2 regions of the Halobacillus sp. AWM4_238 genome follow, and region 2 is predicted to be linked to the other one. Evidence: riboswitches for the same ligand, from Rfam matches in the RefSeq annotation. Region 2 holds a riboswitch; the other holds the start of a gene.
What was found. A riboswitch is a leader RNA that binds a small molecule or an ion and turns the genes downstream of it on or off. The one in region 2 is predicted to bind thiamine pyrophosphate.
Positions count from the first base shown of each region.

Region 1: another riboswitch for thiamine pyrophosphate. It lies ahead of ACXACN_RS06625 (YkoF family thiamine/hydroxymethylpyrimidine-binding protein); the one in region 2 lies ahead of thiT (energy-coupled thiamine transporter ThiT).

Region 1 is NZ_JBSWSY010000002.1:1,297,957-1,305,852, reverse strand. Features, by position in the region: gene ACXACN_RS06640 (energy-coupling factor transporter transmembrane component T family protein) at 1-126, opposite strand, end outside; gene ACXACN_RS06635 (ABC transporter ATP-binding protein) at 113-1,738, opposite strand; gene ACXACN_RS06630 (ECF transporter S component) at 1,735-2,313, opposite strand; gene ACXACN_RS06625 (YkoF family thiamine/hydroxymethylpyrimidine-binding protein) at 2,310-2,915, opposite strand; TPP riboswitch at 3,009-3,112, opposite strand; gene ACXACN_RS06620 (hypothetical protein) at 3,230-3,460, opposite strand; gene ACXACN_RS06615 (DUF420 domain-containing protein) at 3,651-4,172, opposite strand; gene ACXACN_RS06610 (RDD family protein) at 4,455-4,880, shown strand; gene ACXACN_RS06605 (hypothetical protein) at 4,887-5,183, opposite strand; gene ACXACN_RS06600 (carboxymuconolactone decarboxylase family protein) at 5,459-6,118, shown strand; gene ACXACN_RS06595 (glucoamylase family protein) at 6,347-7,705, shown strand; gene ACXACN_RS06590 (LacI family DNA-binding transcriptional regulator) at 7,748-7,896, opposite strand, start outside.
Region 2 is NZ_JBSWSY010000002.1:541,719-549,614, forward strand. Features, by position in the region: gene ACXACN_RS02815 (YgjP-like metallopeptidase domain-containing protein) at 1-54, opposite strand, end outside; gene yfkAB (radical SAM/CxCxxxxC motif protein YfkAB) at 73-1,197, opposite strand; gene ACXACN_RS02825 (SDR family oxidoreductase) at 1,370-2,272, shown strand; gene ACXACN_RS02830 (alpha/beta hydrolase) at 2,226-2,966, shown strand; TPP riboswitch at 3,048-3,148, shown strand; gene thiT (energy-coupled thiamine transporter ThiT) at 3,237-3,803, shown strand; gene ACXACN_RS02840 (phospholipase D family protein) at 4,516-5,964, shown strand; gene ACXACN_RS02845 (hypothetical protein) at 5,958-6,083, opposite strand; gene ACXACN_RS02850 (DUF1028 domain-containing protein) at 6,452-7,312, shown strand; gene ACXACN_RS02855 (L-lactate permease) at 7,562-7,896, shown strand, end outside.

The DNA of each region.
Region 1 (7,896 bases), 760 kb from region 2:
TGTGACAATGATCGTCCATACGATGTAGATCAAAGGCGTGACAGGATCGAACACGAAGGCCAACAGGAAGACCGCCCCGATGATCGTCAATGCCTTGACCGTTGGATTCAAGTCATGAAGAAACATAGTGACGCTCCTTCCGCTCGGCTAGGGCACGCTTCCACAGTTCTCTTGGAGGCAGCTCCAGGTGATGGTCAGACAAATCTGATCGTGACCAGAGTTTTTCCGGCTGACCGTCAAAGGTGATTTCGCCATCTTTCATGACAAGCACCCTTGTCGCATAGTTGTCCACGAGCTCCATATCATGCGTAATCATCACAACTGTCGTTCCATTTTCGTGCTTCTGTTTTAAGAGGGACATCAAGTCAGCGGTCGACTTTTCATCCTGTCCGAACGTCGGTTCATCGAGGAACAGTATTCGCTGGTCCTCGACGATCATCGTTGCAACACTCAACCGTCTTTTCTGTCCTTGACTTAGAAGGAAAGGATGCTGATTTGCGAGTCCTTCCAAACGGCAGAACGCTAACGTTTCTTCGACAATTTTGGTCCACTCATCTTCCTTCATCCCGGCATGACGGAGACTGAAGGCAACTTCGTCATAGACGCGATCGGTAATGAACTCGTGTTCCGGGTTTTGGAACACATAGCCGATCTCTGTTCGAAGGTCCTGTTCTTTCCATTTCTTCATGGGACGGCCATGCAGGGTAACGGTTCCTGTGCTCGATGACCCGATGCCTGCAAGGATTCTCGACAACGAAGACTTTCCACTCCCGTTTTCACCGACGATCGCAATCCATTCCCCTTCATGGATGGTGACATCGATGTTCCGCAAAATCGACTTCCAATGCACATCCTCTGCTTGCAACCATGCGTCACCCGTCTGTGCGGATGGGGCAGGGGCTTTGAATGTTTCTTTTGACGGCATTTCTTCGATGTGAAGCGGGTAGGGGGCAGGCCAGCCTTGTTCCAGAGCTGTCCTTGTCGCGTAAGGAAGCTGGATGCCCATCTCATGGATTTCACGAGCATACGTTTTCAAATGGTCGTGAAGCGGACCATCGTAGGCGAGCTTCCCATCTTCATCGATGACAAGAACTCGTTCCAACAAGTTCAACCAGCCGTCCAACTTATGCTCGATGACAAGCAGAGTGAATGAGAGTTCCTCTTTCAATGTTGTCAAAAGCTGAATGAATTCCTTCCTTGCGATCGGGTCCAGATTGGCTGTCGGTTCATCGAGGATCAAAACATCAGGCTCCATCGCGAGGATGCAGGCAAGGGCAACTTTCTGCTTCTGTCCCCCGGAGAGGGAGGAGATGTCCGCTGTTTTGTATTCTTCCATCCCGACCTGACGCAGGGCCTTGTCCACTTTTCCCACCATCGACGTATGAGGCGTATTCAAGTTTTCCAACCCGAAAGCCACTTCGTCTTCGACCGTGATCATGCAGAATTGCGTCTCAGGATCTTGGAAAACGACGCCGACGTTCTGCGCCATGGCCCCCGCACGGTAAGAATCTGTCCGTCTTCCTTTTACGAGAATCTCACCTTTCATGGAACCATCCAGTTCGCGTGGATAGAGTCCGTTCAAACTATGGGTGAGCGAGCTTTTCCCGGACCCACTCGGACCGAGGAGGAGGACGCTTTCTCCTTCTTCGATGGAAAAGTCGAGGCTTGACAGCACAGGTTCCTGTCTTTCCTCATAAAAGAGGGTGAGGCCTTCGACGCGTATCACTTCATGCTTCATGCGGCTCGCTTCCTTCGGTATTCTTTTCCTAACGCAAAGCTTGAAAGGACGCCGGTCTTCGCTAAGGCATCACTGAGCGCTTTTCCAGCGACACCTGAGATGAGCGCCCCACTGATGACGCGGGCGATGAACATGGCAACGACGTACCCTTTGCTGAGCGCTGCGAATCCTGAGAGGAAGTAGCCCCAGACGAAGCTGAACACGGCCGCCATCACACCGGCAAGCATGAGGGTGAACAGGTCATACCGCTTGTACCTCGTCATCGCGAAGGCGGATTCTGCCCCGAGCCCCTGGATCATCCCTGAAACAAGCAGCATCGGACCGACCGCATTGCCGAGCAGCACTTCGACCGCTGCGGCAATCGTTTCGGATAAAAACGCGGCGCCGGGTTTGCGGATGATATAGGCCGCAATGATCGAGACGATGAACCAGATGCCGAAGATGAGGTCATAGCCGATCGGTCCGAAGAAACCGACGAGGATTTTTCCGACCGGCAGGAACGCGAGATATACGACGGCGAAGACGACAGAAAGGACGGACATGACGACGATTTCTTTTAACTTCCAACTGTTCATGCGCGCTCATCCTTATGGGAAGGGCTGTTGGCCGAGACCGTCACGGTCATCACTGTATGAGAAGAACCGCTCGCTTCCGTCTCTCTGAATACATCCTCAAGTCCTGTGAAAATGTCGCGCGTATCTCCGTCCAGGCGGGTCGAGTAGTGAGCGGGCGTAACTTCGACGCCTTTTTCTTTCATCGCTTCGATCTGTCTGTAGATGGTGTCCATATAATCGCCGCCACCCATTGGGTAGAGGGAGAATTTTGCTGCGATCCGCTGTTCGATTTCTTTGGACTGCGGCTTGTTCAAGCGTTCCTCTGATTCATCCATAGGCACGTCCCCGGACGAATCTCCCGGACAGCCGATGGAAAAGGTGCCTTGGAATGCGACATGCACACCCGTTTTCGCGATATGTAAAAGAATCGCTTCCGTAACATCGAAGACATGCTCCATCCGGCCACGAACCGTCGTCGTAACGTCATCCGTCTTCATCCACACTTTTGAGCTGTCCACTTCTTTCAAACTGTCCTTGATGTACTCCACGAATTGGTCTGACATCGGGTGGACCGAGAAGGAGCACCCCGCGATTCTTGACGTTCCACAATTGTTGTTATCCATTTCTATTCCTCCTTTTTTTGAGCACAAAAAAACTGCATCCGCCGGGAATGCAGTCTACCCATTCTAGTAAGGAAATTCTGAAAAAGGTCCTTGTGAATGACGACCGCACTTCCCCACGCTAGTATTATCTAGTTCGGGTTCCAAGGGTCGGAATCCATTCCTCTCAGCCGCTTCGTGCAGCTCCCCTAGTGCCTGATGCGTATGCAGTTGTTGTCCTTTGAATCCATCCTAGCGGAGAGTCGTAGATTTGTAAACCACCATTTTCGTAAAAAAACAGAAAGCTCCGGTCAACCGCAGTCGACCGGAGCGTAGGATCATGCTTTGGATAAACGCAGCTTCAATACGTTGTGATCTATGAAACAATCGAAATAAGGGACACGTTCATAGGGGTAATACGAGACGGAGGTCGGCGTCGCTTCCATCAATCGATACAGGTCTTCCGTGGAGGTCACATCATCCAAAATCAATTGGACATCATCACCAGTCAACGAGGAGAACTTGGCAGCTGTGAAACCTTCATTTTTCATAAATTGGAGTAAGTCCATGATTGTCTCCTTAAATTTTGACCTAAATGGTATATTTTCCCCGGATAGGAAAAATGAAACGTGACGAGCAAAAAAATAAAGGAAAACCTTTTCAATGTCTATCTAACTATTATCTTACAATAATATCCTCCAATAAGAAAGGAAAGACTTTCGACAAAAAGACAGGCGCTTTGCCGCTTCTTGTCGTTCATCAATAATAAGGGGAGATCATCAAGTATACGATGACGCCCGTCAAACTGACATACAGCCAAAGCGGCATTGTCCATCTCGCAATCTTCCTGTGCTTATCCACCTTCATCGCAAGCCCGCGGAACAACGTGAGCAGGGCGAGGGGAACGATGAGCGCCGCCAGTACGATATGGGTGATCAAAATGAAATAATAGATCGTCGCAACGATTCCTTCACCGCCGAAGGACGTCGACTCCGCCATCGAATGGTACGTCAAGTACGAAATGAGGAAAAGAGCCGTCGATGTGAACGCCGCGAAAATGAAGCGCTTGTGCCACTTTACATTTTTCCTGATGATCATGAACAACGCAGCCAACAGGAACACAAACGTAAAGGAATTGAGGACCGCATTCAAGAGGGGCAGGAGCTTGATGTTGAATCCGAGATCCCCATCGATTTTCGGTAAGAACAATAAGGCCACAACGATCAGGTTGATAGCGATGGAAAGTCCCACGACCCATGGGACGTAATTGAATTTCTTCATGGTATCGATCCTTTCATAATAACTTTATAGAATCCTAATCCAGTATAAAGAAAGTGAGGGGAGAATGCTATGACAGAAAACGCACAATTTGTCGAAGGAGCACATTCCGATTGAAATTTAGTGTGAAACAGGACATAAAAAGGGCTTCGAAAGCTGAAAAAAGGATAGTCATTGAAAAAGAGATGGGGCAAAAGCTCCATCTCTTTTCCTTCGTTCTGGGTGAATGGGCAAACCGATGACTACAAAAACCCATAGAATACAACACAGAAAGGAGGGACACTTATGTCCGAAAGAAACTTGTTCCTCAGATTCATAGGCACAGGACTTGAACTCTTAGTATCCGGCTTCCTCGCGATCCTCTATACAGCAACACAGGACACAGGGCGCGGCTTCGATCCCAACCCCGTCTTTTGGAAAGCCTTCATCATCATCCATGTCGCACTGCTCCTTCTGATCCCGCTGCTTGCGAAAGGGAGGACAATCGGCATGCTCCTGACGAATCTCACCATCCACTCCAATTCAGGCAAGCCGCCGAACTTCCTCCAGACCTTCCTGCGTGCCGTCTTAGGATTCGGTCCGGTCATCCTTACCCAGGGCATGTGGTACTGGGTATCATTCATCAGCGGGTTGATGGACTCGAAGGGAAGAGGGTGGGGGGAACTCATCTCTTACACGACGGTAAAAAGAAAAGAGCCCCCACTGGAGTGAAGGGGCTCAGGCAACCGCTGCTTTCCGGTGCCGGAACAGGCTTGCACTTATAAAAATGAATGTGATCAACACGAGGATCCACATCGCATCCCTGTAAGTAGAAAAGGATAGGGGTTGGATCCAGTCATGATAAAGTTCGATCGCGAGCCAGCCGATGGGGAAGACCGGTGCGGCGCTTGCGTAAGAAGCATTCAGGGCAGCCTTTCCTTCCTCCGTTTTTCCTTTTTTGCCCCAAGTAAAGCGTAAAAGGTAAACGAGCGCTATTAAAAAGATCGGGGTTAAAATAAGTCCTACAAACATCATAGTTGTTCCACCTTCCTTGCATTTTAGTTAATGATTTGATCTAAGTACTCATCCTGAGGATCACTTTGTCCAACATTTTTTTCGTTTCCGATGAAGTAGCCCGCTAAGGCAAGTTATCTTCTCTATTCTATACGTTTAGGAAAGAATAAGGTTTCAGCGCTGAGCACTCTTTTTCATAAGAAGACAGAAAATTCCCTCTCTTCATTTACGAAGCAAACTTGAAATGGTAAAATTTATCATAATAATGAACGAATGAAAACAAAGGAGAGAGGACTATGGGAAACGATCTACTCTATGCAAAATCATATTTTGAGAGGCTGCCGGAACTTGGGGATTTGGCACCAGAAGCGTTCAAAGCTTTCGTAGCGTTCGATAAAAAAGCGCTCGCCCCAGGAAAGCTGAATGGAAAATTAAAAGAATTGATGGCTGTAGCTGTTGCTCATGTGACAGGATGCCCGTATTGTATCGATGTGCATGTGAAAAATGTGAAGAAACAGGAAGCAACAAAAGAAGAAGTTTCAGAAGCAATCCTTGTAGCAACAGCGCTAAAAGCTGGGTCATCAATCGCACACAGTGTGAATGCGTTGAATACATACGATGAAAAAGGCGACGATGCCTTATACAAAGCCTCTTACTTCAGCCGTCTTAAAGAACTCTCCAACCTTAGTGAAGGTGCGTTTCATACTTTTGTCGATTTTGATCAACAATCCATGAAAGAGGGAGCGATTTCCGCTAAAGATAAAGAGCTCATTGCCGTAGCGGTCGCCCATACGACAGGTTGTCCTTACTGCATCGATGTGCATACGAAAGGCGCGAAACAGCAGGGAGCTTCTAAAGAGGAAGTGGCCGAAGCGATTTTTGTTGCCACGGCATTAAAAGCAGGGTCGGCTATTGCTCACAGTGTGAATGCGCTAAATTCTTATGACGATGAATAAGAGAATGATGAATGAGTAAATAAACGTTTCCTGAGGCGATTCCTTGACTAAGGGATCGCCTTTTTTACATCTTAGCAAGTTTCCTGTTAGAAAAATTAACCATTACTTTATTCCTGGTAACTATCTGAAATTTACGACAATTAATACTATTATCGCATTTACCAATGGGTCATAGTTTTGTACACTTTAATCGAAACGTTTCACCAAACTTTGAAAGGAAGTGTTTTTTTGAAAAAGAAGGTGGCTCTTTTATTTTTGGCACTCATTCTGATCATGAGTGTAACCGTACCAACAACTTCTCTGGCTAAGCAGGCACCGAAAGGTAAAGAGGTTGCTTTATCCAAACAATTGGAAGCGATTTCAAAGAAAACGTACCGGTATTTTGAAGATTTTACAGTGGAAGAAACAGGACTCACTTATGATGCTGTCAGATATGATGAAAACGGGGAGATGACGGCGCAGAAACACACTTCACCAACCAACATTGGAATCTATATGATGAGCACGATTGCTGCAGAAGAAGCGGGGCACATTTCACGTGATTCAGCCGTTGATAATATCAAGACGACTCTAACAACACTTGAAGAAATGGAAAAATGGAATGGTCTGTTTTATAACTGGTACAATACATCAGATGGGTCTCTCTATACGGACTGGGGGGAGTTCATTTCAACGGTAGACAACGGCTGGTTGTCTGCGGGTTTGATCGTCGTCGGACAAGCGTACCCGGAGCTCTATGATCAGTCCAACGAAATCGTACAGGATATGGATTATTCCACGCTCTATACGCCTGAAGTAGGGCAGATGAGAGGCGGGTATGATGTCGCCGCAGAAAGCTACACGTCCCACCACTATGGAGCATTCTACACGGAACCTCGTGTGGCCAGCTACATCGCGATCGGTAAGGGGGATGTTCCAAAAGAACACTGGTGGAAGATGTACCGCACGATGCCTGACAGTTGGGATTGGCAAGCCCAGAAGCCTGAAGGATATATGACGACGTATGATGGTGTGGACGTGTTTGAAGGCCACTATTCTTACAACGGCAAAAAGTACGTACCAAGCTGGGGCGGAAGCATGTTTGAAGCTCTCATGCCACCTCTTGTATTAAAAGAAAAAGAACTAGGTAAAGATGCACTAGGACTGAACAATCAACGACATGCTGACATACAAATCGAATATGCCAAAGAGGAAGGATACGCAGCCTGGGGAATGTCTCCTGCCGCTACGCCTGAGGATTATTCTGAATTCGCCGCTACACCGCTTGGCATGGATGGGTATAAGTCAGATGGTACGGTAACCCCTCACGCTACATTCCTAGCACTTGAATATGCACCTATGGAAGTATTCGAAAACATCCAGCAATTGAAACGTTTCGATACTTATAGTAAGTATGGCTTCTTAGATTCCGTCAATGTAGAAACAGGGGAAGTAACCAACGCTTATCTCGCTCTCGACCAGGGCATGACGATGGTTTCAATCATCAATTATCTCAAGGATGGGGTAATCAGAGATTATTTCCATGAATCAGACATTGGTCACGGTCCTGAAGATCTATTGATCAAAGAAGAATTCTCCATTAAATAATAAATAACCCGGTGACTCTCAAGAGAGAATCACCGGGTTATTTTATTTGCTTTTTACAGAAGAGCGTTTTACAAACTCTGTGGAAAGATCAAACGACTGATCCACCTGCTCTCCTGCGAGCATTTGAAAAATGGTATGGACCGCTAAAGCTCCTGCTTCATACTTGGGTTGCTTGACGGTCGTCAAAGGCG
Region 2 (7,896 bases):
TTGTTTGTCTACTGTATAGGCAATTTTTCGATCATTTACCGTTATGGTTGGCATCGCGGCCTCCTTTCTGCTCTATAACGTAATGTTCGTTTTCCTTTTTTGGAAATCGACGCCTTCATAGTACGTGTTTTTCACAAGCACATTCGGACCGAGGCATTTCACGGCTGGACAATGGCAGTTGAGGCTTTTCGCTGTATTCGTGGAGAGCCAGTTCTCGTAAGCATCGGGTAGTTTCGTATCTTGGATGTTGCCAAGCCCGGGCTCGTCACCGAAGTCGGTCACGATAATGTCGCCAGAGAAAATGTTCACGTTCAAGCGGGAGCGTCCGTCGGGATCATTTCTTACGGTCACATTCTTTTCGCTGTACAGGCGCTTCAGCATATCAAGGTCGTCCTTGGAGGAACTGCATGGATAGTAAGGCAGTGTGCCGAACAACATCCACATGTCATCATCCCGGTGATCAAGAAGCCGGTTGATCCCTTCACGCATTTGGTCAAGGCTTAACGTCTCCAAACTGCTGGCAAAATCCACCGGGTACATCGGGTGAATTTCGTGACGTGCACATTTCATTTCTTTCACATGATCATGAATCGATTCAAGGTAAGGGAACGTGCGTCTGTTGAGCATCGTTTCAGCGGAGACCATGACTCCTTCTTCTGAAAGACGCTGTGAATTTTCAACCATCCGGTCAAAGAATTTTTTTCGGTTTTCTTCCGATGGTTTCCGTTCCATCCGGGCAAATCCGGTATGGATGAATTCTTCGATCGTTCCCCAGTTGTGGGAAATATGTAAAACGTCCAAATAAGGAATAATCGGAAGGTAACGCTCATAAGGGAGCGTCAAATTTGAGTTGATTTGTGTCCTCACGCCGCGTTCATGGGCGTATTTCAATAAAGGGACCACATAGTTTTCCACAGACTTCTTCGACATCATCGGTTCCCCGCCCGTGATGCTGAGCGTCCTCAGATGAGGAATTTCATCCAGCCGTTTTCTGAGCAGGTCCATCGGCAGAGCCTCCGGGTCCTTCGCTCCTAACGTATATCCGACAGCACAGTGCTCACAACGCATGTTGCAGAGGGTCGTCGTCGTAAATTCAATATTCGATAGGGTCATGCTTCCGTGTTCTTCTACATCCATATACGCTTCCCACGGGTCATAAGAAGGGGTAAGCGTCTGAAGCTTCATGTTCGTACTCATAAAATATGAAACTTCCTTTCTATAAATTTTATTCGGTCGATCACCTCTCCCATTTTACCATTAATATGACGAAAACCATACAATATGCGTCCACGCTTTTATGGAAAGAGGAGATCAAGGGTGTGACATCGAAGGTTATGGGGTAACGATTAGCACAAGGGGGAGTCAGAAGATGAATCAAACCGTACTTATTACAGGAGCATCCAGTGGTTTTGGTTTCCATACAGCTGTGAAATGTGCAGAAAAAGGGTTTCGTGTCATCGCAACGATGAGAAATATAGAAAAGGCATCGGTGTATGAGGCGCTCGAGGAGGAGATACAAAAGCGAATCGAAATATGGCCCTTGGATGTGACAGATGCCCAGTCGCTTGAGCGTTTTTCGGAAAAAGTGAATACGTTGGACCGATTGGACATCCTCGTCAACAATGCCGGTTACGCTGTCGGGGGATTCCTTGAACAGGTGCCCTTAGAAACGTATCGCAAACAGTTCGAGACGAATGTCTTCGGTGTAATCGCCGTAACCCAAGCGGTGCTGCCGTTCATGCGCAACCAGGGGAGAGGGAAGATTCTGAATGTGAGCAGTGTGAGTGGATTGATCGGTTTTCCGGGATTGTCTGCCTATGTTTCTTCCAAACACGCCTTGGAAGGGTTGTCGGAAAGTCTCCGTTTTGAAGTGAAACCGTTCGGCATTGATGTCGCCCTGATCGAACCGGGCTCTTATCAGACAAATATTTGGTCCACAGGTCTTGAAATGCCGGAGGCGCTCGAAGATCCGGATTCTCCTTACGCTGATTACATAAAAGGGTTGTGGAGTGCGTTGAATAAAGAAACCCACGGAAATCCTCAGGATGTGTCTGATTTGATGGTGGGATTGATGGAAAAAGAATCGCTTGTGAAACTCCGCTATCCGATCGGTGCAGGCGTACGTGCCAATGTGTGGTTCAAAAGACTGCTTCCATGGAAGTGGCTGGAGAAAACCGTGTTACAAACAATCCTTGGAAAAGAGAAATCGAAAGGAGTGGGGTTGAATGGAAAACGTGATGCGTGGAGCCGAGGAGATGCGCTTCGAGGGTAATGAAGTCGGCATCCTCATCTCTCACGGCTTTACAGGAACGACACAAAGCATGAAGCCTCTAGCAGAAGCGTATGCAAGGGCCGGGTACACTGTCTATTGTCCACGTTTGAAAGGACACGGAACGACTCCAGAAGACATGGAGTCAACCTCTCATTTGGACTGGGTGCAGTCCGTGGAACAAGCGTATGACTGGTTAAGTGAGAGATGTTCAAAAATATTCGCCGTCGGTCTATCGATGGGAGGAACGCTCGCTTTGTATATGGCGAGTGAACACAGGGATATTGATGGAGTCATTCCGATCAATGCGGCGATCGATGTTCCTGCACTTGAAAACAGCCAGGGAACAGACGAACGCTTTTTAGACGCGATCGGATCGGATATCAAAGATTCAGAGACCGTTGAACTTGCCTATGAGCGCACACCGGTACAATCGATTGGCGAGCTCGTCACATTGATGGGAAAGGTGAGAGACCGGCTTGATGAAATTCACTGTCCGATCATGATATTCGTATCCGATGAAGACCATGTCGTGCCACCCCACAATTCAGAAGTCATTTTTGAATCGGTGTTTTCTGAACATAAAGAGATCATCCATCTGGAGAACAGTTACCACGTGGCGACACTGGACCATGACAAAGATATGATCATCGAACGTACCCTGGAATTCTTCCAAATGTATACGAACACGAAGTGATTGCCCGGGAAATAGAAAAGGTTTTGTAATCGAGTAAAAAGTTTATTATAATAGAGACAAATCAAGAAAAGTAAACGGTATAAAGCCTTCAAGGGGAGCCTTCCGGCTGAGAGTGAATGTTTAATTCAGACCCTTCGAACCTGTCAGTTAATACTGGCGTAGGGATGGCGGCTTTTTTGATGGTGCAATGCAAAAGCGGGATTCCTCCATCAGGAAGCTTCCCTATTTGGCGTTGCTTTTTTTGTGTCTAAATTTAGGAGGAATGTAACTATGAGAAATCGTGGCGTTTTATTTCTAGTAGAAATCGCGATTTTTTCAGCTCTCGCATTATTGTTGGATATCATCCCGTTTCTTTCATTTAAGCTATGGGCACAGGGAGGATCGGTATCCTTTGCCATGGTCCCCGTGTTCATCATGGCCTTCCGCTGGGGAGTGAAAGGCGGGATCACGACCGGCCTGCTTTTAGGAATCTATCAAATTATGACAGGCGCCTATATTATGACCCCTCTTCAGGCGTTTCTGGATTATGTTGTTGCTTTTGCCGTCATTGGAACGGCCGGACTAGTAGCAAAACCGCTTTGGAATGCGATCAAGTCGAATAAGTACCGCCAGTTGATCGGATGGATTATTGTCGGCTGCCTGATTGGAAGTGTGCTGCGCTTTTTCGGTCACTTTTTTGCTGGCATCGTGTTCTACGGTGAGTTCGCTCCAGAAGGACAGCCGGTCTGGTTGTATTCCCTCGTCTATAACGGCGGATACATGCTCCCGGCGTTTATCTTAAGCAGCATCGTCGTCAGTCTCCTTTTTGTCAAACGACCAAAACTATTAAGCCACTAACAATCATCCCCCGCTCGATATCAAAATCGAGCGGGGGATTTTCATTATCCTTTTGTCCTCAAATTCTATAAACACTCCCGATTCTTGAAGGCTCCGTTTCGAGACTTTTGTTGAGTGGATGGGGGCTGCGGGGAATAGCTCGCTTTCCGCGGGAGCGCGGTGAGCCTCCTCGGACTGCGTCCTGTGGGGTCTCACCCTGCACTTTTTTCCCGCAGGAGTCTCGCCATTCCCCTCCGCCCCTTTGTCAGATAAGTGTCTCGAAACCACTTCCATAATTAGGTGCTTTCTATGCTTATGGGGAGCTATAACACAAATCTTCCATCGTATCGTAACCGCTAGTTATCGAGCGCTTTCTTACTATAGGTTGTTATGATAGAAGATGTTCCATCCTGGTATAGGGGTTCGTTTCTCCCATAATCAAATGGGGTGGTTGGGAAGCTGCGAGACTCCCGCGGGAATGGATTGGCTGGCGAGACCCCGCAGAGCTTTAGCTGGCTTGCCTTAATCACCAAAGGAAAGCGATTAGCTTCCCAACCACCCCTGACGCTCAACTCAGCAACGAACCCCGAATACATCTCGAATCTGAGTCTTCCAAAATCCTTCCATATAGTCGATAAAAATGCGTATGATTTGATGTTTTTCGCGTATCCAGGTTTGAAACGGTTCATTATAGTGAAAATAAGATAAGCACTCGATATAAGGAGGCTTCATGATGAGTCGTTTGAAACGGATTTGGAAAAGTAAGTGGTTTTGGATCATCGTCATTATCATAGCTATTCTCAGTGTTACGATTGCTTACCACACGTCTTGGAAATCACTGCCTGAGGGGATTTCTTACGAAGGCGAAACGCACGAGATGGAAAATATCGAATTCTATCGTGATTTAACATACGAAAATGAGGCAGGAAAGACGGTTCATGATCTTCAGGTTTTTGAAGAGATCAACAAGACGATTTCGGAAGCCGAGGACTTCATTGTTGCCGATATGTTTTTATTCAATGGCTACACGAATGGAAAGAACGAATTTCCTCAAATCTCCAGCAATTTAGTGGACGCCATACTAAAAAGAAAAGAGGAAGTCCCTGATCTGAAGGTCGTCTTTATAACCGATCAGATCAATACAGTTTACGGATCTTATGAGTCCGAGACAATCAAGCGTCTGGAGGACGGCGGGGTTGATGTCGTATTGACCAATTTGAATAAATTGAGGGATTCAAATCCGTTATATTCGAGCGTCTGGCGGCTGTTATTTTCGTGGATGGGCACAGGAGACAACGGTTGGATCAAGAATCCTCTAGCCAAAGAAGCTCCGGATGTGTCGCTCCGATCTTACATGAAGCTGTTGAACATCAAGGCGAACCATAGGAAAATTCTCGTAACCGAAAACGCTGCGATCGTCTCGACAGCCAACCCTCATGATGCCAGCGGGTATCATGAAAATGTAGCGTTCAAGATGACAGGACCAATCATTAAGGATATTTTAGAGGCGGAAGAAGCGGTCGTGAACTATTCTGGGGAAGCGGATTTTCCTGAATATGAAAATCGTTCGTGGGAGAAACAGAAAGGCCCGCTGACGGCTCAATTTGTTACGGAAGGGAAGATTTATCGAGCCATTCTTGATGAATTGTCTGCTGCTGGTGAAGGGGACACCGTCTGGCTCGGGATGTACTATTTGGCTGATAAGAAAATCATGAGCTCGCTCGATGATGCGGCGAATCGTGGTGCGACTGTTAACATCGTGATGGACCCGAACAAGAAGGCGTTTGGTCATGAAAAGACCGGCATCCCTAATTTACCTGTAGCGGCCGAGTTGCAGCGTCTTGGGAATGAGAATATTCACCTGCGCTGGTATGACGTCAATATCGAACAGTATCACACGAAAATGCTGTACATCGACCATCCCGGGGAAGATGTCATCATCGCGGGGTCTGCCAACTACACGCGGCGAAACCTTGCCAATTTAAACTTGGAAGCAGATGTTGTCATCAAAGGAAATGGTGAAGAACAAGTGTTTACCGACGTCAACGACTATTTCAATCGCATTTGGAACAATGAGAACGGACATTTCACAGCGGATTACAAAGAATATCAGGATAATCTGACTTTCATTCGCTATGCCACGTATTACTTGCAAAAATGGACATGGTTTACCACTTATTGATTAAAGAAGAGCGCACATACCGTGCGCTCTTTTTGTGTACATACAGAAGGGTTCATTCCTACGAGGAGCACTTTCCCTTCATCAAAATCTTCTTTGTATTCTTCTGTTCTGTATGCCAATCAACGCCCTGATTGGTGCAGAGGTTGCTGATCCTACCTTTGATATCCTGTTGTTTAGATGGTATGGGGAATTCCCATCGTTGGTTTCAAGTTGGATCGCTCCCTTTTAATAGCTGCTACGGTATGGAGTGTACCCGGGTGGATGTTCATAAAACGTGTGGATGGGCTGAGGTTTATCAAAAAGCCGAAAATGATTTCAAACAAAATATGAAAGTATCGATAGAAATCTGAATCGATCACTTGATATGCAGATTTATCGACTAAAAATTAGAATAGATTCAGTGAACTCCTAATCGTTCTTAAGGAGCATCCTCTTGCAGGAATCTGTCCAAACATCTCGAATTACATACAAGATTGGAGGGAAGAAAATGAAATCAAAGGTTATTGCTACGTTTTCTATTTGTGCCCATGACCCCGATACAGGCGAATGGGGCGTGGCTGTGCAATCGAAGTTCTTAGGTGTCGGATCTATTGTGCCTTGGGCGAAAGCAGGTGTAGGAGCCATCGCTACACAGGCGTTTGCTAATCCGAAGTATGGACCGGACGGGCTGAGTCTTTTAGAACAAGGGCTGTCAGCTGAGGAAGTCATCGAGCGCTTAACGTCCGATGACCCACAAAAAGAAGACCGTCAAGTAGGGGTTGTAGATGCGAAAGGAAACGGAGCGACGTTTACAGGGAAGGATTGCTATGAGTGGGCAGGCGGGAAGGTAGGCAAACACTATGCCGCCCAAGGGAACATTCTGGTGAACGAAGAAACCGTTTCAGATATGGGAGAAGCTTTTGAAAGAGCGGAAGGTCCTCTTGCCGATCGGTTAATGACAGCAATCCAGGCGGCTCAGCGTGCCGGGGGCGACAGTCGGGGGAAACAATCGGCAGCCATCCTCGTCGTGAAAGATAAAGCAGGGTACGGGGAACTCAGTGACATCGCTGTGGATCTCCGTGTCGATGATCATCCAGAACCAATTGAAGAGCTTGGGCGCATCTATCAGCTTCACAAGCTCTACTTCGGCGAGACGCTTCCGGAGGATGTCGTTGATTTGGATGGGGATGTGAAGGTAGAGGTGGAGCGTCATTTGCGTCGTCTCGGTTACCTCACTTCAGAAAACGTAACCCCGGATGTATTGATCGATACGTTCACGACATACTTACACACGGAAAACTTTGAAAGCCGCGAGCAGGAGCGAGGGAAGATCGACGTAAAAGTCTTCGAATATATGAAAAATCAATGAACGAGAAGAGCCGCACGGAAAAGAGGTGCGGCTCTTCGATTGAACTCTTAAAACAGGGGGTTACAATGAAATCATTGGAGCGAACCAACACCGTCCCGGCCGTTTTGTATTTTCTGTGAACGTTTGTAAAAAGCGATTGTATATCCTTCATCCCAGGTATAAAATATAATTAAAGCAGGTCATCTGATGACCTGACTAGTATACATGGATTAAAAGCGTTGACAAATAGTGTGACGGGAGAGGATTTACATGATTTTGTTTGTAGCTTTAAGTGCGATACTTGCTCCTTTTATCTTTTTGGTTCTTTTACGGATGCCTGCGAAGAAAGGGATGTTGTATAGCGCTTTGATTGTCATTGGTCTTGCTTACTTCGTATGGGGTGTTGGGGAAAGGGTGATTGCTGCCTCGATTCTGGAGGGAGCGCATAAGACGTTAACCATCCTGTTTATTTTATTCGGAGCCATTGTGCTGTTGAATACGCTCAGAAACACGGGAGCGGTGGACCGGATCAATCAAGGGTTCCGGAACATCTCCAAAGATATGAGGGTACAGATTGTCATCGTGGCTTTCTTGTTTGGTGCCTT